Regions from separate parts of the Bacillus sp. ISL-77 genome, predicted to be linked through region 3. Evidence: riboswitches for the same ligand, from Rfam matches in the RefSeq annotation. Region 3 holds a riboswitch; each other region holds the start of a gene.
What was found. A riboswitch is a leader RNA that binds a small molecule or an ion and turns the genes downstream of it on or off. The one in region 3 is predicted to bind S-adenosylmethionine.
Positions count from the first base shown of each region.

Region 1: another riboswitch for S-adenosylmethionine. It lies ahead of J7E77_RS14510 (sugar ABC transporter substrate-binding protein); the one in region 3 lies ahead of metK (methionine adenosyltransferase).
Region 2: another riboswitch for S-adenosylmethionine. It lies ahead of J7E77_RS15935 (O-acetylhomoserine aminocarboxypropyltransferase/cysteine synthase family protein); the one in region 3 lies ahead of metK (methionine adenosyltransferase).

Region 1 covers NZ_JAGGQY010000036.1:152,183-155,487, forward strand. Annotated here, with positions in the region: gene yfkAB (radical SAM/CxCxxxxC motif protein YfkAB) at 1-370, shown strand, start outside; gene J7E77_RS14505 (MFS transporter) at 424-1,599, opposite strand; SAM riboswitch class I at 1,876-1,983, shown strand; gene J7E77_RS14510 (sugar ABC transporter substrate-binding protein) at 2,113-3,228, shown strand; gene J7E77_RS14515 (sugar ABC transporter ATP-binding protein) at 3,298-3,305, shown strand, end outside.
Region 2 covers NZ_JAGGQY010000037.1:202,482-205,786, forward strand. Annotated here, with positions in the region: gene J7E77_RS15925 (nuclease-related domain-containing protein) at 118-1,023, opposite strand; gene J7E77_RS15930 (SCP2 sterol-binding domain-containing protein) at 1,262-1,621, shown strand; SAM riboswitch class I at 1,701-1,811, shown strand; gene J7E77_RS15935 (O-acetylhomoserine aminocarboxypropyltransferase/cysteine synthase family protein) at 1,877-3,193, shown strand.
Region 3 covers NZ_JAGGQY010000104.1:12,568-27,480, forward strand. Annotated here, with positions in the region: gene J7E77_RS30035 (MDR family MFS transporter) at 1-1,154, opposite strand, end outside; gene J7E77_RS30040 (glycogen biosynthesis protein GlgD) at 1,874-2,053, opposite strand; gene J7E77_RS30045 (YtzC family protein) at 2,050-2,319, opposite strand; gene mnmL (tRNA modification radical SAM protein MnmL/YtqA) at 2,536-3,492, shown strand; gene mnmM (tRNA 5-(aminomethyl)-2-thiouridylate-methyltransferase MnmM) at 3,498-4,070, shown strand; gene J7E77_RS30060 (tetraprenyl-beta-curcumene synthase family protein) at 4,092-5,174, opposite strand; gene J7E77_RS30065 (alpha/beta hydrolase) at 5,192-5,995, opposite strand; gene J7E77_RS30070 (gamma carbonic anhydrase) at 6,143-6,655, shown strand; gene asnB (asparagine synthase (glutamine-hydrolyzing)) at 6,892-8,796, opposite strand; gene metK (methionine adenosyltransferase) at 9,112-10,311, opposite strand; SAM riboswitch class I at 10,512-10,651, opposite strand; gene pckA (phosphoenolpyruvate carboxykinase (ATP)) at 10,899-12,485, shown strand; gene J7E77_RS30090 (DUF2584 domain-containing protein) at 12,529-12,771, opposite strand; gene J7E77_RS30095 (alpha/beta hydrolase family protein) at 12,809-13,603, opposite strand; gene J7E77_RS30100 (ABC transporter substrate-binding protein) at 13,778-14,743, shown strand; gene J7E77_RS30105 (ABC transporter ATP-binding protein) at 14,764-14,913, shown strand, end outside.

The DNA.
Region 1 (3,305 bases), on a different contig from region 3:
GTGGATGTTATTTGGTACACTCCCATTTTATGCATGCAGCAGTGAACAGGAGGATTTAGCTCTCTTACAGCGTTTATATAAAAGTAATAATGTAACAGTCAGGAACGATCCTGATGGCCGTTCACGACTGAATGTTAATATTTTTAATGGAGATATAATTGTGACTGACTTCGGCGATACACCGCCACTAGGAAACATTCAAACTACAAATCTTTTAAATGCTTATGAAACCTGGCAGAATTCATCCATTGCAAAGGAATTAAGTTGTCATTGCCCTGAGGTCAAATGTCTTGGTCCAAATATTTTAGTGAAAAATAGCTATTATCAAGATTTAGACTTCATCAAACAACATAATCAAATAAAAATATAAACAAAACAAAAGGTCCAACAGAAGGGCCTTTTGCTTTGCAGATCGTTAGGATTTTAAACCGTATGTTTCACCAGTTTTGGATGGCGTTGCATGGAAACATACAATATGATCCCACTTAGTATCAATAACGCACTGGTGCAGATAAACACAGCAGAGAATCCAAAGTAACCAGATATAAATCCGCCCAACATTGGACCGATAATATTTCCAAGAAACCTTAAACTCGTATTGTAGCCAAGAACTTCGCCTTGCATTGTAATCGGTGCTTCCTGACGAATGTATGCCACCCGAACAGGAATTATCCCGCCAATCGTGACACCCAGAGCAATACGGATGATAACCAGCTGCCAAAAGTTCGAAACAGCTGCACCTGGCAGGTAGACAATTCCTGCTAAGAAAAGAAGAATAATAAGAATTTTAAAATAGCCGTACTTATCAGCAATTTTCCCCCAATTTCGTGACATCAGTAAATTTCCAAGTCCAGCTGCAGAAAAGGCAATCCCGGAATAAAAGGCAACATTGGTTGGTCCATGCAAGTCGCTAACGAATAGAGACAAAATTGGCTGGATGCTGAAATGGGCGATCTGGACAAGGGCAGAGATGAGTAAAACAGTTAATAGTACCGGATTGCGGATAATATGTTTAGCCACTTCTCGGCTTGAATAGTGGGCTTTAGTTCCTTTTATCGCTTCAATCATAAATTCCTTTGTGGTGATGACGAGAAGAGCAGAGATGAAAATGGAAATCGATGTCCACTTAAAGGTAGTGGAGTAGCCAAGCGAATCTGCAAGTATTCCACCTAACATAGGTCCTAATAAAGAACCTGTAATACTGCCTGTTTGCAATGTTCCAAGTACGCGTCCCGCAATCTCCTTTGGCGTTTGCGTAGAGATAAAGGCTTGTGACATCGGGATAAAACCTGAAAAGAATCCCATAAAAAACCTGAGGAGTAATAACTGCCAAACGGAATGGACAAAGCTCATGAGAAAAATGGATATGCCCATCCCTAATCCGGAAATGATGAGGATTTTTTTTCTTCCATAGCGGTCGCCAATTTTACCCCAAATCGGGGAAAAGAGGAAGGCAGAAACAAACGTAATCCCAAACGTGAACCCTGACCAATGTTGGACATATTTTTCCGAGAAATCTCCAAATGTCTCAATGTACAACGAGATGAACGGCATAACCATCGTCATACTTCCGGCGACAAAGAAATTCGCAAACCACATGATGATTAAATTACGTTTTGCTCGTTCCTGTTGAATCACTATAAATAACACTTCTTTCTAGAGTGTATTTCGGTTCTCTAAATATTATCATACCGAAATTTCTGACAATTTTAAAGAGATATCCCCTTTATATAAAATTGGGAAATACAATTACTTATATTCAAAGGGCTTGACAGATTGGGAATAATAACTATATTAGAAATATTCAAAACACTATTGACAACTTGTTAATAGGAGACTAAAATCTAATTTATTACTTTAAATGAATAATACGTTCTCTTATCAAGAGTGGCAGAGGGACTGGCCCGATGACGCCCAGCAACCGTTCCGTTTGGAATTGGTGCTAAATCCTGCAAAACAATTTATTGTTTTGAAAGATAAGAGAGGAGTAGTCCCTTAATTTGTGATGAAACCTCTCTTTTCTGGAGGGGTTTTTTATTTTTATATAAAAACAAACCTTTCCAATCGGAGTAATGGAGTATTGATAAGAATCTAAAAGGGGGAGCTTTAATCATGAAAAGAAATATCTTTAAATGTACACTCGTATCAGCATTAGCAGCAACACTCTTACTCACAGGCTGTGCTTCTGAGGGAGAAAAAAAACAAGAAAGCGCTCATAAAAAGGTTTCACTTGAAGGTGTATCTGAAAAGTTTACAAGTGGTGATCCGTTAAAAATCAAGGTTATCCGTAAAATTGGCGGTGATGATCATACTGCCCAATTCTTAGCAGGTGCAAAAGAAGAGGGAGAAGCCCTAGGTTTTCAAGTGGACGTGTTTACCGCAAATGGTGACACAGCTAAGTTCCATGATGCTATTAATCAGGCATTAGACCAGGATTATGATGGATTTATCATTTCTCATGGTGACGATGATGCGACTGTTAATGATGTAAAAAAGATAGTTGAAAAAGGAAAAAGTGTAGTTACATTTGACTCCAATCCAAATATTGCGAAGCTTGATGGAGTAACGCTTACTTCACAGGATGATGAAGCCTTAGCAACTTTAGCCCTTGATCAACTCGTAAAGAATACAAAGGGTAAAGCAAATATTGCCTACCTATGGGTCGACGGTTTCCCTGCAATGGTTAGACGTAATAAGGTTTATCAAGAAGTCCTTTCAAAAAATCCTGAAATTAAAGAAGTGGAACGCTTTGGTGTGGCTGCGGCAGATACAAGTGTACAAACACAAAACGCAGTTGCAGCCATGTTAAATAAATATCCAAAAGGCAAACTGGATGCCATATTTGCTACTTGGGATGCATTTGCAATCGGTGCAGCACGAGCTTTGAAAGAAGCGGGACGTGAAGAAGTGAAGATTTATGGAATCGATGTTTCCAATGCGGATCTGCAAGAAATTCAAAGAAAAGGCAGCGCTTGGAAATACACAGCAGCTGTCGATCCGAAACTTATCGGCGCTGTTGATATGAGAATACTCGCGAAAAAGCTTGCAGGTGAAGAAACACCACAGACCTTTGATTTAGATGCTTCACTTGTTTCACAAGAAAATCTTCTCAAAGCAAAAGAGCCTGTAAACATGGTTAATCTGGCAAAAATTATCCCAGGCTGGGGTCAATCGACTGCATTTGAGGAAGAGTGGATAAAGACGTTAAAGAAGCATTATAAAGAATAGTCAGCATATAACTAGACACTCTCTTTTTCAATAGATGAAGAGAGTGTTTGCTTACGGGGGATGATTTTGATGAGATC
Region 2 (3,305 bases), on a different contig from region 3:
CTCAATAGAGTATCTTACGGAAAAATCCTGTGGAAAAGCCAAGGGAAGTGCCCGCAATAGGGTCTCTCTTCCGGAAACCCGACGAGAAACCATGGAAATTTCTATATACTTACAAAATCACTGATAATAAGTCCATTGCCCAACCCCTACAGAAGTAAGGTTACTCCTCAGTATCCTTGTTATTCTTTTTTTACAGTCAATCACGCTACACCATTCATGAACTAGATTTGTTGTAATTTTTATATCAGGAAAAAGCAGCTTAATTTCCTCCACAACACGTAAAACGGCATGATCAATCACTTCGTGACAACCGCAATCCTCACACACAAGTTTATTATTTACAACAGTAGTCTTCAATGAGAGGCAGACCCGACAAATGTTACCTTTTTTTAATTTGCCGTAGTCATATGGAGGTAACCTATCATAAGGTAATTCAATTTGATGCATCGAAACCAGTTGGTCAGCTAGCCTTTTGTGCATACCATTTAATGTTGACGGTCTCCTATTTAAATTGTGCATAAAGCGAGGGAGCTGATTTGGATAGATAATGGGTTCATTAAGTGGGGCTTTATAACAGGTAAAATGGGGGTTGATAAAAACTACATAAGCCTCAATAGGGATTCGATACCCAAGGCTTTCTAACAGCTGGCGGAGTAGGGATTCACTTCGTTGTAGTTGGTGCAGGGGATTTTTGTATTCCTTTTTGGGTAGAGCATAGAATCGGTCACCTTCAAAGTAAAAATCACCTTCATAATTTTTTACTTCAAAAAGATAGAGTGGGTCTTGAATAATCATCACTGTATCAAGTTGGAATTTACCATTATTAGTTTCCAGTAACAGGTCGTTTAGAATATAACTTGGACACTGAAGCTTCTCTGTCAATGAGTCAAACATAACTTCACCTTCAAATCCTTTCACAAGGTTACGAAAGCGAATTTTATCCTTTTCAGCTAATTTCATTCGCGAGTTTAGAAATCTTAAAATTTTAATTTCATCTGATTCAATACGGTCTTTAAAACTCATAATCCACATCCTTTCGATTTCGAATCTAACTTCATTTTACAAAATGCTGCCCTTTAATCAGCAGTAATGTTTGAATAATTTTCAACACTTTTCAAAAAATTCTCTCCATCCGACATATTTCTCAGGAAATCTCCGTAAATCCCCTCCAAAAGGTTGATAATTGTCGACCACTTTAAAGAGGAATTCACGCCCCGTTCCTGTATATTTAATATAAGAGAGCAGACCGGAGTGGTGGATTATGATAGAGATGCTGAAAACCTTTCAATTAGCAATCAAACAGCAAAGGCATGTTCTGCCGTTACTAGAACATATCGATTTACGAGTGAATTTGGTTTGTGAACAAAAAACCATTCAGATTATCATAAAGAATGGAGAAATTTTCATACTTCATGATAGCGAAGAATCTCAAACGATATCCGAAATCCGTGGTGACCTGAACGCAATAAAGGAGCTGCTAGAAGGAAAGGAACGGTTAAGAGTCCTTGAACGAAACGGCCAATTACGTATTTCCGCTCCAATTCGTACCACATTATTACTAGAATCTGTCTTCTATTTGACAAAGGCACAGGAAAATTTTCCAAAAATAACAAATTTCTAATCAGAGCTATTGACTCGGAATTAAACTTACTGTAAAATTTTAGGTAAATAATCAAATAATAAAGACAATTCAATAAACATTCTTATCGAGAGTGGCGGAGGGACTGGCCCTTTGAAGCCCAGCAACCGGTTTATAACACAATCACACGGTGCTAAATCCAGCAGAGCAGCGATGCTCTGAGAGATGAGGAGAGAGACCCCCTCTTCTTTGAAGCGGGGGTTTTGTTTGTTGAATTGCAAAAAAGGAGGAAGTAGTATGGGTGAAAATCAAAAAAAGTATCGTTTTGAAACATTGAGTGTTCATGGTGGATTGTCTCCGGATCCGGTAACGGGGGCTCGTGCCGTTCCGATTTATCAAAACAACGCCTATCAATTTAAGAATACAGAGCATGCGGCAAACCTATTTAGCTTAGCGGAACCTGGGTACATATACACACGCATTCACAACCCTACTACTACCGTTTTTGAAGAAAGATTAGCATTATTGGAAGGCGGCGTTGGTGCCCTAGCAGTTGCTAGCGGTATGGCAGCGATTACCCTCGCCATTTTAAATATTGCTGAAGCTGGCGATGAAATCGTATCGGCATCAAATCTCTATGGCGGAACATATAATCTTTTTGCAGTGACGCTTCCAAAATACGGGATTAAAGTGAAATTTGTTGACCCTGAAAATCCGGAAAACTTCCGTGCGGCTATTACCGACAAAACAAAGGCTGTTTTTGCTGAAACGATTGGTAACCCAAGCCTTCGTGTACTTGATATTGAAAAAGTCGCCGATATTGCCCATGCAGCAGGTGTTCCATTAATTATTGATAACACCTTTGCCACTCCATATCTGTGCCGGCCAATTGAATATGGTGCCGATATTGTGATTCATTCAGCCACCAAATGGCTCTTAGGAAATGGAACAACTACAGGTGGAGTTATTGTCGATGGTGGGAAGTTCGATTGGAATTCGCCGCGATTCCCTGGTTTTACAACCCCAGATGCCAGCTACCATGACCTGGTTTATGCCGAAGCCCTAGGTGCTGTCGCTTATATTATCAAAGCACGTGTCCAATTGCTGCGTGACTTAGGACCGGCGTTAAGTCCGCAAAATTCCTTCCAGTTTATCCTTGGTCTTGAAACACTGCATGTTCGAATGAAGGAGCATGTGGCTAATACAAAAGAAGTGGTGGAATATCTAACCAATCACCCTGCTGTGGAATGGGTATCTTATCCAGGACACCCATCCCACCCAGATTATGAATTAGCCAAAAAGTACTTGCCAAAAGGTGCAGGTTCCATGGTTGTTTTCGGGATTAAAGGCGGTAAAGAAGCAGGAGCCAAATTAATCGATTCGAGTACTCTATGGGCGCATGTTGCAAACGTTGGCGATGCAAAAAGTTTAATTATTCACCCAGCAAGCACCACCCATCAGCAATTAGATGCTGATGGCCTGAATGCTGCAGGTGTAACAGAGGATTTGATTCGCCTTTCAATCGGTATCGAGAATGTTGAGGATTTAATCGAAGATCTCGAATCAGCTATTTTGGCTGCTACTGGTGTAATCTCATTAAAGATAAATGCATAAAAGTTACCAAAACTTATTTTTCCGAGTATGAAGTTATTTTCATTGACACCCCTTTTTATCCATGATACGATAACTTTCGTAATATAATTACTTAAACAAATTAACGTTTTAA
Region 3 (14,913 bases):
TTTAGACTTCGATCATATAGTAATGTTGTTACAATTGCGATTAGGAATAACAAAATTAAAACTATGAATAGTGCTGACATGTTATACATGTCAACGATCATTCCTCCCATTAAGGGCCCTACCATTCTTCCACCTGTTGCTGTACTGTTGACGATTCCTTGGTAGAAACCTTCACGGCCCTTTGGAGCTAAGTCAAAGGCGACTGTAGGCACAGCCGGCCAGATGAACATTTCACCGATTGTTAGGATGATCATCCCGACAAGAAATCCTGAGAATACCGTTGCCTTCCCTGCGACTAAAAATGAAACAATAAAAATACCAATGCCAATAATCATTTGTAGTTTGAGTGAGGCGGTTAGATGTTTCAACACACAATTTAAAAGCGGTTGGCCAACGACAATGAGGGCTCCGTTTATCGACCATAATAAGCTATATTGCGTTAAAGAGATATGGATTTCCTGTGTATACGACGCAATCGTCGTTGGCCATTGTACATAAGCCACCCAGCACAGCAAATAACCTGTGCACAGTATCAATAAGGCATACAGATTTTTTCTATTCGTAACGGTTGGAACATTTATATCGATCGTTCCTTGTTTTCCTGAATCCACTAAGATTCCCTTATAGCCAAATACCGCTATGAGTAAAAAGAGGACGTACATGACTGTATTTGCAAGGAAGATTAGTTGAAAGGAATGAGCTGCAACAATCCCTCCAAGAGATGCACCCAAGGCTACTCCAAGGTTTTGGGCAACATAAATGGCGTTAAATGCTTTACGCCCGCCTTCTTTCCAAACAGACCCTGCCATGGCATACATTGATGGAAAAATAATTCCCGTACCAAATCCAATAATGATTTGGAAAACAGTATATGCTAGCCAGCCATGCCAGAACGTTAAGCCCACAAGGGCTGCAAGCGTAATACTTATTCCTAAAATAATAGATTTGTAGCCGCCAATTTTATCGAATAGGCTGCCGCCATAAAGGTTTCCGATCACACTAGCGGCGGAATTTAACATTAAAACAATTCCAGCTACTGATAAGGACTTCCCTAAATGGTCGTGTATATAGATTGTATTTAAAGGCCATAAAAATGAAGAGCCTGTTACATTAACGATCATTCCAATTATTAAGAGCCATAAGGCACGTGGCATAAAAAAACGCCCCTTCACATTTCACTTTTCAATTTCCAAAGATTTATTCTATTCCTTTTTCAAGTGGGGTGCAATTCTTTTTCTTTTCCAGTATAGGCGGGCTATGATCTGTCGTATTAAAATAGGAAATTCGTGAAACTTTTAAATAATTCTGTGGATTCTAGAGGTGATTCCGCCAACTTTTCCAGTTATTCCGCCAAATCCCCGTTTATTCCGCCAAACCCTATAATTCTCCCGCAACAATCCTAGTACCATATACACAACAAAAACACTGTCTCAAAAAAAAACTGGTCACATTGACCAAGTCGATGTCAGCAAAACTTTTAAATTTGTACTGGAGAGATTTCCTATCTTTTTTTACATTTAAGCTATCTGAATAAAACTCAATAACAAATTTATATCGCTCTTTAGGTCCAATTTCTTCGCTTGTTGTCCAGGAAATGGTCTCTTTTTCATGGTCAATTATGTATTCGATTTCATATGCCTAATCCATACCTTATTTAAACCATGATATGAATGGTCAAACTGTGACGCACATCACAAATAAAACAACACTTGTTACCAAATTATGAACGAGGTTTTCCTTCTATTTTCAAGGTGCTTTTGTTGAAAAATTAGTATTTCAAGTGATTTTTAACACTTTTTAGTGATTTTCCAGTATATTATTCGCGAAAAAAAAGGAGCCCTCAATGAAAAAAATGAGGGTTCCTTCTTTATTTTTAGGAGGACTGGTCCTTTTCTTGGTGAAATTTGGATTTCACCGGCTGCCCGCCTGTTTTTTCATAGTTTTTCTTTGCTTGTTTTACAAGATCGAAATCTTGTCCGAGTTCCAGATCTTGATTATTAATTCCATTCCGTGTTTTCTGTTCAGGGTTTTGTTGCTTGGAACGCTTTTTCAAAGGTTTTCCCCCTCTAGAATCATTGTGTTCTGAAGCTGCTGAAGCTGGAGTCTCATTCTATGGAGTTGGTCCCTTTGCTGCGAATTAGCACTTTGGGCCATTTTTGCAATGTCCAGATAAGTATCTTCAAGCTGTTGCAGTGCCTTTGTGTAATCATCATCATTATAGTGCTCTTGAAGGCTGCTTTGTTTGTACTGTTCCTCGGCATAGCGAATTGCATCCTCAACCTGCTGCATTAAGTTGTCCATTGAGTCGCGAGTAGCCATCTTTAGAACCCCCTTCTGTAATAACTCAATCCCCGTTGAATCTCTAGAAGCAAAATGCTTCATTTCTTATTGTGTTCTCCATTCCTTTTCCTATAACATAAACAGTTGGATAAATTTTACCAACCATGTCCGTTAATAATTACATTTGGATAAGCTTGTCATATCATGATAAAATTGATGTTATGTCTTTTACTTTTTAAAAAGGAGGTTTTCTGATTGATTCAGACTAGACCTTTTCCATATGCTTCTGATGATAAACGTTACCATACATGGAATTACCACCTTCGTGGGCAATTTGGTCATAAGGTGTTTAAGGTTGCACTCGACGGGGGATTTGACTGCCCGAACCGTGACGGCACGGTGGCACACGGGGGCTGCACATTTTGTAGTGCGTCCGGATCAGGTGATTTTGCTGGAAATCGCGTGGAGACCTTGGAAACACAATTTAACGAAATAAAAGAAAAAATGCACACGAAATGGAAAGATGGCAAATATATGGCCTACTTTCAGGCATTTACAAATACCCATGCACCTGTAGATGTTCTCCGCGAAAAATACGAATCAGTTCTAAATCAGGAAGGCGTAGTGGGTTTATCAATCGCCACTCGTCCTGATTGTCTGCCCGATGATGTGGTCGAGTATTTAGCAGAATTAAACCAACGCACCTATTTATGGGTTGAATTAGGGCTTCAAACGGTTCATGAGCGGACTGCCTCACTTATTAATCGTGCCCATGACTTTCAGTGCTATAAAGACGGCGTTACTAAGCTAAGGAAACATGGCATTCGCATCTGCTCTCACATCATTAATGGCCTGCCGCTTGAATCATATGACATGATGATGGAAACAGCGCATGAAGTTGCCAAGTTAGACGTGCAAGGAATAAAGATTCATTTGCTTCATTTGTTAAAAGGAACGCCCATGGTCAAGCAATATGAAAAAGGAATGCTTGAGTTTCTATCCCAAGAAGACTATGTAAACTTAGTATGTGACCAATTAGAAATTTTACCACCAGAAATGATTGTTCACCGAATCACAGGAGACGGACCAATTGATTTAATGGTTGGACCCATGTGGAGTGTAAACAAGTGGGAAGTCTTAAATGCGATTGATGCTAAACTGAAAGAAAGGAACAGTTGGCAGGGTAAATTTTATCAGGGGAACTTAGTGTAGTAACAATGAACATAGATAAGATTCTTCCGTTTGCGAAAAGTCTACTCATTAAAGCGGTTAAACCTGGGGATGTCGTTATTGATGCGACAGTAGGAAATGGCTATGATACTGTTTTCTTAGCAGAGCTTGTTGGTGAATCAGGGCAAGTATTTGGATTTGATATTCAGAATGAAGCCATTGTTGCTAGCAAGGCACGTCTGAAACAGAAATGCATGTTAGAGCGAGTCACGATTTTTCAATCAGGTCATGAAAACCTATCCCAATTGATTCCCGACATCCATTATGGTAAGATTTCAGGTGCGATTTTTAACTTAGGTTATCTTCCAGGCAGTGATAAAGCAATTGTAACCCGTCCTGAAACAACGATTGCTGCCATTCAACAACTATTGGAGATCATGGCACCAGAAGGAATCATCGTGCTTGTTATTTATCATGGTCACAAAGGCGGTGCCGAGGAGCGGGATTCTCTGCTTGCCTTTTGCCAGCAAATGGACCAGAAAAAGGCACATGTGCTCCAATACCAATTTATTAATCAACAAAATCATCCAGCATTTATTATAGCGATTGAAAAAATATAGCAAACCAGGCTCGCGCCTGGTTTATTTTGTGATTAACCTTGTGACAAATGCCGGGACTGATTTTTGCACAGAACGGTAGGCAAGACCATTGAAATAAAAGAAATAACTAATCCAGCCGCCCGATTTAATAATGCCTTTTGCCAGTTTACGGACGTTTTTCTGTTTGCGGACCTTGGCATCTGATAAATAAATTCCTAACAGACCGCGATTAATCAGGCGATGGAAGTTCTTGTGCGGAAGGTATTCCGTGTGCCGGTCAGCTTCAACCACAAAATGCTTCAATCGCTGAAAAAGTTTTTCCTCACTTTGATAATAGGAACAAAAATTCAAGTCCCCTCCCGCGATGTCCTCCTCTTGATCAATAAAATAATCCAATAGAATATGTAAGCCCTGAATATATGGAAAGTACCCCTTCCTGATATTTTCTGCATCACGAAGCTGAAAATCATCACGAAGCGCATAGGATATGAGGCAAAAAATGCCTAAGGTAGAACCGGAACATGCCGAGAATTCATACCATTCCATTTCAGGCAGCTGGTATTGGTTGTTTTGAAACCATTTTTCAAGACGAGGGACTCTCTCCTCTTGAGTTACATGCTTGTGAATTTGTAAATCACAATAGTATTGGCAAAGCTCAAGCAAGTAATCTTTGATTCCATCATAATTATTTACTTCCCTAAGGACAGAACGACAGGTTTCCGATAAATCATACAAATAATTATCATCATCCTGATCCGTGCGGAGCCGGTAATAGTTTTTCTTGCCAGCCTGTAGAACAAATGCATCTGACATCGATTCATGGAGTGCTGCAAAATCCTCAGGATCAAGGGAAGTACTTCTGTCACAAAGATTATCTAGATAATCACTGATGGTTTGATAGGCAACGATAAATTTTATGGCTTTTTTATAGTCCTCTTTAGCAGTTAGTGCGAGGATGGCTCCACCTTCACAATGGAATGTTTTATGCTCAATGCTTGCGAGAGCTTGGGTTCTTAGCTCTGCATTCGGAATGTTTTCAGCACGGCTTTTCCAATAAGCCAATTCTTTGTGCACTGCTGGAAGTATTTTGCGATATACCCTAGACATAAGGGTGATTGGCATCATTGAAACCGACAACCTTTCTAAACAATATAACCTATTGCTTTTAATTGACTTAAAACAAAATCCTTTGCATACTCAAATACCTCTTCCCGCTCTGGTTCATTAAAGATTTCATGGTAACATTTCGGCCATTCCTTAAATCTTTTTTCAGATAATGGAACATGATTGAACCATTCTTTTACGGTGCCTTTATTTACAATTTTGTCATCTCCACCTTGCATGACAAGCATGGGAATATCCTGTATTTTTTCAAGGTCTTGAAATGCCTCTTTTATCGCCCCTACCAGTTCCCGATACCATCTGATCGATACCTTGGTAATATAGAGAGTATCATTTGAATCGGCTTCCCTTACTTCTTCGTTTCTTGTCGCCATTTGAACCGTCAATCCGGAATTCATCCGAAGTGAAGGGAAAACCACATTCAGACCATGCGATAGAATATCTAAAAATTTGGAAGGAGTATGAACTAACCCTAAACATGGGGAAGAAAGAATGACTCCAGCAACATTCAATCTTTCTTCCTGTAAGAGACGGATTGAGATCAAGCCGCCCATACTGTGACCAAGTAAAAAGACTGGTAAATCATAACGATAAGCAGCCTGTATCCAATCTTTCACCTCGAAAATATATTCATCAAAGGAATTAATATGGCCGCGGTTTGCTCTTGTTGTCATCCCTTGCCCCGGAAGATCTGCCATAATGATATGGAATCCAGCCGAACGCCACATTTCAATCAGCCAGCCATAACGGCGATGATGTTCCATAGCGCCATGGACGATCACGATTACAGCCTTCGCTTCTCCTTCTGCTTCCCACTTCCACATAGTTTTCCCCCCTGGAATTAGTTATTACCTATTGTTGGAAAAATTTCAAACTATCTTTAGTCCTTTTTTAATAAAAAAGAAAAATTTTTTGTGAATCACTTCATACTTCCGATAAAATAGAATCATCATGCAAAAGGAGCGAGAATAATGATTTATCCATTTAAAGGGAAGTATCCCCGCATAGCTGATACTGCTTATATTGCCGACTATGTGACGATTACCGGTGATGTTGAGATTGGCGATGAATCAAGTGTTTGGTTTAACACCGTTATCAGAGGGGACGTAGCCCCAACCATTATTGGTAAGAAAGTAAATATACAAGATAATTCTATCTTACACCAAAGCCCCAATAACCCGCTAATTTTAGAAGATGAAGTAACGATTGGTCATCAGGTTATTCTACACAGTTGTATCATTCGAAAAAAAGCGTTAATAGGAATGGGTTCCATCATTCTTGATAATGCTGAAATCGGCGAGGGTGCTTTTATTGGAGCCGGCAGTCTGGTTCCGCAAGGGAAAAAAATCCCCCCTAATACCTTAGCATTTGGCAGACCGGCAAAAGTTATTAGAGAATTAACACCAGAAGACATAAAAGATATGGTAAGAATCTCTACAGAATATGCAGAAAAGGGACAATATTATAAGTCGATCCAATCATAATTCTTAAAAAATAGGCTGTGTTAAAGGTCATTGTTGATTTTATTGCCAAGTTGGTTGGAGCGGAAGGTGCGAAGACTCCTGCGGGAGGACGGGGCAGGGGAGACCCCGCAGGCGCTTAGCGCCGAGGAGGCTCCCCGAACCGCCCGCGGAAAGCGAAGCACCTGGAGCGGAAATCAACTTGGCAATTGTAATAGAGAAAAAGCAAAAGCACCCAAGAAATTTGGGTGCTTTTACGATTAATTTTTCGATGTTTGCAGGGCCTTTTCTAGTGCGTAATCACGTTGAAAGGAATAGACATCTTCAACATATACTTGATGCCATACCATGAACATCAGCACAGTCCAAATCTTCCTGCTGTTATCGGCTTTACCTTGGCAATGGTCTTCAAGCAATTGAAGCACATATGATTTATTGATCAAATGATCCGTGTTGCTTTCGCGGATGATCTTCTTCGCCCATTCGTTCATTTCATCCTTTAACCAATGACGGATTGGTACAGGGAACCCCAGTTTCTTCCGATCAAGTACATGGGCAGGTACAACACCTTCGGCTGCTTTACGTAAGATATACTTCGTCGTTCCATGCACTGTTTTCAGGCTGGTCGGAATTTTTGATGCCACTTCGAAGACCGCTTTATCAAGGAATGGCACACGAAGTTCTAAGGAATGAGCCATCGTCATTTTATCGGCCTTCAGCAAAATATCGCCGCGCATCCATGTATGGATATCAATATACTGCATCCGGTCCACAGGATCATAACCACGCGATTCAGCGTAAAGCGGCTTCGTTATATCAGTGTAATCTAATCCCTCACGATAGACATTTAGTAGTTCGCGCTTTTCTTCTTCGGTAAACATTTTCGCATTACCAATGTAACGTTCTTCCATTGGAGTAACACCGCGTTCGATAAAGCTTTTTCCTCTCATTCCCTCAGGCATCATACCCGCGATCCCTTTTAAAAGCACTTTTCCTGCTTTCGGAATTTTATTAAACACCTCTAATGATTGCGGCTCGTGATAAATATTGTAGCCGCCAAATAATTCATCCGCACCTTCACCTGAAAGAACAACGGTTACGTGTTTTCTCGCTTCACGGGCAACAAAATAAAGCGGGACACAAGCAGGGTCTGCCAGCGGATCATCCATATGCCACATGATTTTTGGAATTTCATTCATATATTCCTGCGGTGAAATCACATAGCTGATATTTTCGACACCAAGCTTTTCAGCTGTCTCTTTTGCGACATCAATTTCACTGAATCCATTATGCTCAAAACCTACCGAAAAGGTTTTAATCGCAGGGTGATATTCTTTTGCAATCGATGCAATAATCGAAGAATCAATCCCGCCAGAAAGGAATGAGCCTACTGGAACATCACTGCGCATGTGCATTTTTACAGAATCGAACAGGACATCTTTAATTTCCTTGATAAAATCAGGTTCTGATTTGTGAACTGGTTTAAAGTGTGCTTTCCAATATCTTTTGATTTCCATTGGTGAGCCAATCTTTTTGGTAAAAAAATGACCTGGCTCTAATTTCTTAATACCATCAGACATGGTGGTTGGTTCAGGAACAAATTGGTAGGTCAAATAATGCTGCAAGGAATCATAGTTAAGAACATCATTTTCGAGCCCCAATAGAATACTCTTTTTCTCAGAGGCAAAAAATGTTCTTTCACCATCTTCAAAATAAAAAAACGGTTTAATCCCGAACGGATCACGCGCCCCATAAAGAGTTTGTTCTTGTTTATCCCAGATGACAAAGGAGAACATTCCACGTAGTTTTTCGACGGCTTTTTCCTTCAAATGGCTGTAGAGTGCAATAATAACTTCGGTATCGGAGCTAGTTGAAAAGGTTAATCCTTCGCTCAATAGTTCCTCGCGCAGTTCTACATAGTTATAAACTTCACCATTAAAGATAATCCAGTAGCGTTCATTTTCATACGTAAGCGGTTGATGACCACTCTCAATATCAATGATACTTAAACGGCGGAACCCAAATTGGATATGATCATCATAATAAAAACCATCATCATCCGGCCCGCGATGAGTTATAATATCGTTCATATTTTTAAATTGTTGTTTTTGCTCATCACTATAGTTTTGTGTTTTGTCGTGTACACAACCGATAAAACCACACATTATGTACTTCACCTCATTCTAAATATCCTTTAAAAGGACGTATTGCTCCAAAGCGCAAACGCCTTGCGCTGGAGCTAGACAGAAAAACATACTCTCTAATACTACCACTTTTTTTATAAAATTTGCACTGTGAACAATAGGCAAATTTAATATCATCATTTTTCACTTCTTTAGACCTGCTTAAACACTTCATTTTTTCAATTATTTGTTACTGTACAGGTAAATAGACGTACGAATAAAAACAGGAGTTACATGTAGTATGTAACTCCCTTTGTATTGTCTAGCTCCAGCGCCAAGGCGCTTCTGCTTTTCTATTTATAGATTTGCTTGTTGGCGTAATGTTTCTACTTTATCTGTGCGCTCCCAAGGAAGATCCACATCTGTACGGCCAAAGTGACCATAAGCTGCTGTTTGTTGATAAATTGGGCGACGAAGATCCAACATATTAATGATACCTGCAGGGCGAAGGTCGAAGTTTTCACTTACTAGGTCAACTAACACGTCTTCGCTCAATTTACCTGTACCAAACGTATCAACTGCAATCGAAACGGGTCTAGCAACTCCAATTGCATAGGCAAGTTGAACTTCTACCTTATCAGCAAGGCCAGCAGCAACGATATTTTTGGCAACATAACGTGCTGCGTAGGCAGCTGAACGGTCCACTTTTGTAGGATCCTTACCAGAGAAGGCACCACCGCCATGGCGAGCATATCCACCATACGTATCAACGATGATTTTACGACCTGTTAAGCCAGCATCCCCTTGTGGTCCGCCAATAACGAAACGGCCGGTTGGATTAATAAAGTATTTTGTCTTTTCATCGATTAATTCTTTTGGAACTACCGGATTAATAACATATTCCTTCAAGTTACGTTGAATTTGCTCTAACTCAACTTCAGGATTGTGTTGAGTGGAAATAACAATCGTATCAATGCGTACTGGTTTATCGTTCTCATCATATTCAACCGTTACTTGTGTTTTTCCGTCTGGACGTAAGTAATCAAGAACCTTATCTTTACGTACTTCTGTTAAACGGCGAGCAAGTTTGTGCGCTAGTGAAATGGGAAGAGGCATAAGCTCTTTTGTTTCATTACAAGCAAAACCAAACATTAAACCTTGGTCCCCTGCACCTATTGCTTCGATTTGTTCATCAGACATTTGACCTTCACGCGCTTCCAAAGCTTGGTCAACACCCATCGCGATATCTGGAGACTGTTCATCAATAGATGTTAAAACAGCACAGGTTTCTGAGTCAAAACCGAATTTCGCGCGATTGTAGCCGATGTTTTTAATCGTTTCACGAACAATTTTTGGAATATCCACGTAGGTAGATGTGGTGATTTCTCCTGCTACTAGCACTAGTCCTGTTGTTACTGAAGTTTCAGCCGCAACCCGGGCATTAGCATCCCTTGCTAAAATAGCATCTAAAATGGAATCAGAAATTTGGTCACAGATCTTATCAGGATGACCCTCAGTAACTGATTCAGAAGTGAACAAACGACGTTTTGTTGACATCTGAATTCCTCCTATAATATGAGATAATCGAGGTTTTAGGAAGGTTACAGGAATACTTCCTTAAACATCGAGAATTTGATACGGTACTCATTCCCTTAGTATGTAATAAACAAAGGATTTTTATTAGAGACTCTTTTCATAAAGGACTTATACAAAACAAAAAACCTTACCAGAGAGGAAAGGTTGTTCCGGGCCTTTCGCTCTTATCGTTCAAGGTCAAAGCCTTGCGTCAGATTAGCACCTTCGCATCCTGAAAAGGACCTTTTAAGTGGTCAATCTTTTCATACTGCAGGTTGCTGGGTTTCATTGGGCCTGTCCCTCCACCAGCTCAGGATAAGAGAGTATCCGTTCAAATTAGAATAATATCACACTGCCCAACAATGTCAATGAATTTTTTAAGAAATGTTTTTCAACAAAATGGGAAATATACGAAATATGTTAGTATCTTTTATAAATTTTTTTTATATCTTCAATTAAAGTTTTATAATATATAAATCCAGTTAAATAGGATACATCAATTCAGCTAATGTGTTATACTTTTTATATTATTAACAACCTAAAAACGAAATAAAGGAAGGTCTCATTAAATGAATTCTGTTGATACTCCTAATGAATTAAATCAATTGTTAAATGAAAGTCATGTTCATGTGCAATTATCTGTTCCTCAATTAGTTGAGAAAGTCTTAACCCGTCATGAAGGAGCATTAACTTCTACGGGAGCAATTAGTGTCGCTACTGGAAAGTATACTGGCCGGTCTCCACAGGATAAATTCATTGTTTTAGAAGATTCAACTAAAGACAAAATTGAATGGGGAACTACCAATCAACCAATTTCAGAGCCGGTTTTTACAAAGCTTTATCAAAAGGTCATTAATTATTTACAACAGAAAAATGAGATTTTTGTTTTTAAAGGATTTGCGGGTGCTGATAAAAAATCACGTTTATCCATCCAAGTGGTAAATGAATTAGCTTGGCAAAATTTATTTGTACACCAGTTATTTATTCGCCCGTCGGATGATGAACTACTTGCCCATGATGCTGGATTTACCGTTATTTCTGCACCTAATTTCAAGGCAGATCCGGCTATCGATGGTACCAACTCGGAAGCTTTTATTATGATTTCTTTTGAAAAAAGAATTGTTTTAATAGGTGGTACAGAATACGCAGGGGAAATGAAAAAGTCGATTTTTTCTGTAATGAATTATTTACTGCCTGAAAACAATATTTTTTCGATGCACTGTTCTGCCAATGTTGGGATTGAAGGCGATGTAGCTTTATTCTTTGGCTTGTCTGGAACTGGCAAAACAACCTTATCAGCGGATTCCAATCGTCGATTAATTGGTGATGATGAGCACGGTTGGTCCTCCAATGGTGTCTTTAATATCGAGGGGGGCTGCTACGCAAAATGTATCAATCTTTCTCGTGAAAAGGAGCCGCAAATCTTTGATGCCATCCGCTTTGGAACTGTCCTAGAAAATGTAACATTGAATCAGGAATCAAGAATCTCTGATTATGATGATGGAACGTTGACCGAAAATACACGTGCCGCTTATCCGATTGACGCAATTGATAATATTGTTCAACCAAGTATCGCTGGCCATCCAAATACGATTGTCTTTTTAACCGCTGATGCATTCGGTGTCTTGCCTCCAATTTCAAAATTAACAAAGGAACAAGCAATGTATCACTTTTTAAGTGGCTACACCTCAAAACTAGCCGGAACAGAGCGTGGAATAACGTCACCACAAGCTACCTTCTCCACTTGCTTTGGTGCTCCATTCCTGCCGCTGCCTGCGACTCGTTACGCAGAAATGCTCGGTGAAAAAATACTTGAGCACAATGCCAATGTTTTTCTTGTCAATACTGGCTGGACCGGCGGCGAATATGGGGTCGGTAATCGAATGAAACTTTCCTACACGCGCGCTATGGTTGAAGCCGCTCTTGAGGGAGAATTAAACCATGTGGAGACTGTCAAGGACGCGATCTTTGGATTAAATATCCCGCTCCATATTGCAGGTGTACCAGACGAAGTCCTACAGCCGATTAAAACTTGGTCGGATTCGCAGGCATATGAAAAGAAAGCAAAGGAATTAGCCGCAAAGTTCCGCGAAAACTTTAAAAAGTTCACTAATGTTTCACGTGATATTGAAGAAAAAGGCGGACCAATAGCATAATATCGAAAGCCCATATCGATTCGATATGGGCTTTCTAATCTCATTAGTTAGTCGAATTTAATGATATTAATTGATAGGTTATGGTCGTGCTGTTATTTTGCAACTCGACTTTTTTTATCAATGCGGTACCACTTGAATCACTATCGATTGTTTTTCTTACATCAATCGGAATCTCAATTGGATAAAGTCTGTACCCTTCTTTTTCTAGCAAAAAGACGTTTTCCTCCACTCGTTTTTCTCTACCTTTAGTTACAATCATCGTATTTAACTCAAGAGGCATACCCACAAACATCCGCTCCTCTACTTGTAATACCTATATATTATCATCTTTTACGGTGACTTTTCATCCACTTCGTTAAATCATTCACGACTTTTCTATTTAATGCTGGTGGGAAGTAATGTGTAAATTCGTTAAAATACCATGCTTCGACTGGTTTTTCTACTAACCTCAGCCTTCTTTCAAGACGATACGCGTGCTCCACCGAAACATTTCCGTCTTTAGCACCATGGATAATCAGGACAGGGGCTTTGATCTTTTCTATTTGATAAAGAGGGGTCCTGTCTTGATACCGTTCCGGAAATTTCTGAGGGGTTCCGCCAATGACCCTCTTCATCATTCTCCGTAAATCTTTACGTTCCAAATAGGTGAGGGACATATCACTGACCCCGCCCCAGCTGACAACAGACGCGGTCTCAGGGAATTCAATTCCTGTCAAAAGCGCCATTACACCACCCCGCGAGAACCCAAATATATGTATTTCACGTACTCTGGGCATAGATTTTAACAGCAAAAAGGCGGAAAAGGCGTCTTCCCTGTCGTCCCCGGCAAAATCCTCATTGCCTTCCCCACCTTGATTTCCACGATAATAAGGCGCAAAAACAACAAAACCCTCAGCTGCGAACTGGGCAATCCTTGCTGGTCGAACTTTACCAACATTTTTAATGCCGCCGCGTAAATAAAGGAATCCATCATACTCACCTTCCCCAATCGGTTGCGCAAGCATGCCTTTCACTCGTAATCCATTGGAAAGGTAAGTGATTACTTTTAATTCAATATTGGGATTTGGAGAAGGAAAGCGCGTGATATCAACAATCTTTCCATCATTGTATTGGCTCATCAGCAAAACTTCCCTTTTTTATAAAATTTATTCTCTCTAGGCATTCACACATTTTTCTCCTCTTCATACGATATCTTAGGCAATTAGCCCAGATTTTTTATGATAAATAAGGAGGCTCGCTTCATGAAAAAATCGTTAAAGTTCAGTTTCTCCTTTCTGCTCATCACTATACTTATGTTTTCACTTGTCGCTTGTAATAGCTCCACAAAAAATGAAACAAAGAAACTTGAGAAAGTTCGAATCGCTGAAGTTACCCGGTCCATTTTCTATGCCCCGCAGTATGTTGCCCTAGCCAAAGGATTTTTCAAAGCTGAAGGTTTAGACGTCACGCTAACAACAACACCCGGCGGCGACAAAACCATGACCACTCTGATTTCTGGGGGGGCCGACGTTGCCCTAGTTGGTTCAGAAACATCGATTTACGTTTATGCCCAAGGAGCAAACGACCCCGTCATCAATTTTGCACAATTAACCCAGACCGATGGTACTTTCCTCGTTGCTAGAGAAAAGATTGATAATTTTTCATGGGACCTCTTAAAAGGAAAAACCTTCTTAGGGCAACGTAAAGGCGGCATGCCACAGATGGTCGGTGAATTTGTTTTAAAAAAGCATGGAATTGATCCTCAAAAGGATTTGAACTTAATCCAGAACATTGATTTCGCCAATATTGCCAACGCCTTTGCTTCTGGAACGGGCGAATTTGTGCAATTATTTGAGCCAACGGCAAGTATTTTTGAAAAAGAAGGAAAAGGTCATATCGTTGCTTCCTTCGGTAAAGAGTCTGGCCACGTACCATATACTACGTTTATGTCCAAGGAAAGCTATATGAAAGAAAATAAGGGAACGATTGAAAAGTTCACACGAGCAATTTACAAAGCTCAACAATGGGTAGAGTCGCACAATGCTGAGGAAATTGCAAAAGCGGTGGAACCGTTTTTTCCAGATACAGATTTAGAAATTATGACCACTGTTGTTGAGCGTTATAAAAACCAAGGATCTTTTGCAACAGATCCTATCCTTGACCAAGAGGAGTGGAACAATCTACAAAACATCATGAACGAAGCAGGAGTACTGCCAAAAGAAGTAGATCATCAAACACTTGTAAATACAGAGATCGCTGACAAGATAATAAAAGAATAAAGGAAAGGGAGGCCGTTCTTATGAGCTTTTTGACCGTTCAAAATATTCATCACACCTATTTTACTAAAGCCTCTGCCACCACGGCCCTCTCCGATATTTCATTAACAGTGGAGGAGGGCGAGTTTGTCTCCCTCCTCGGCCCCAGCGGTTGTGGTAAGACGACTCTGCTT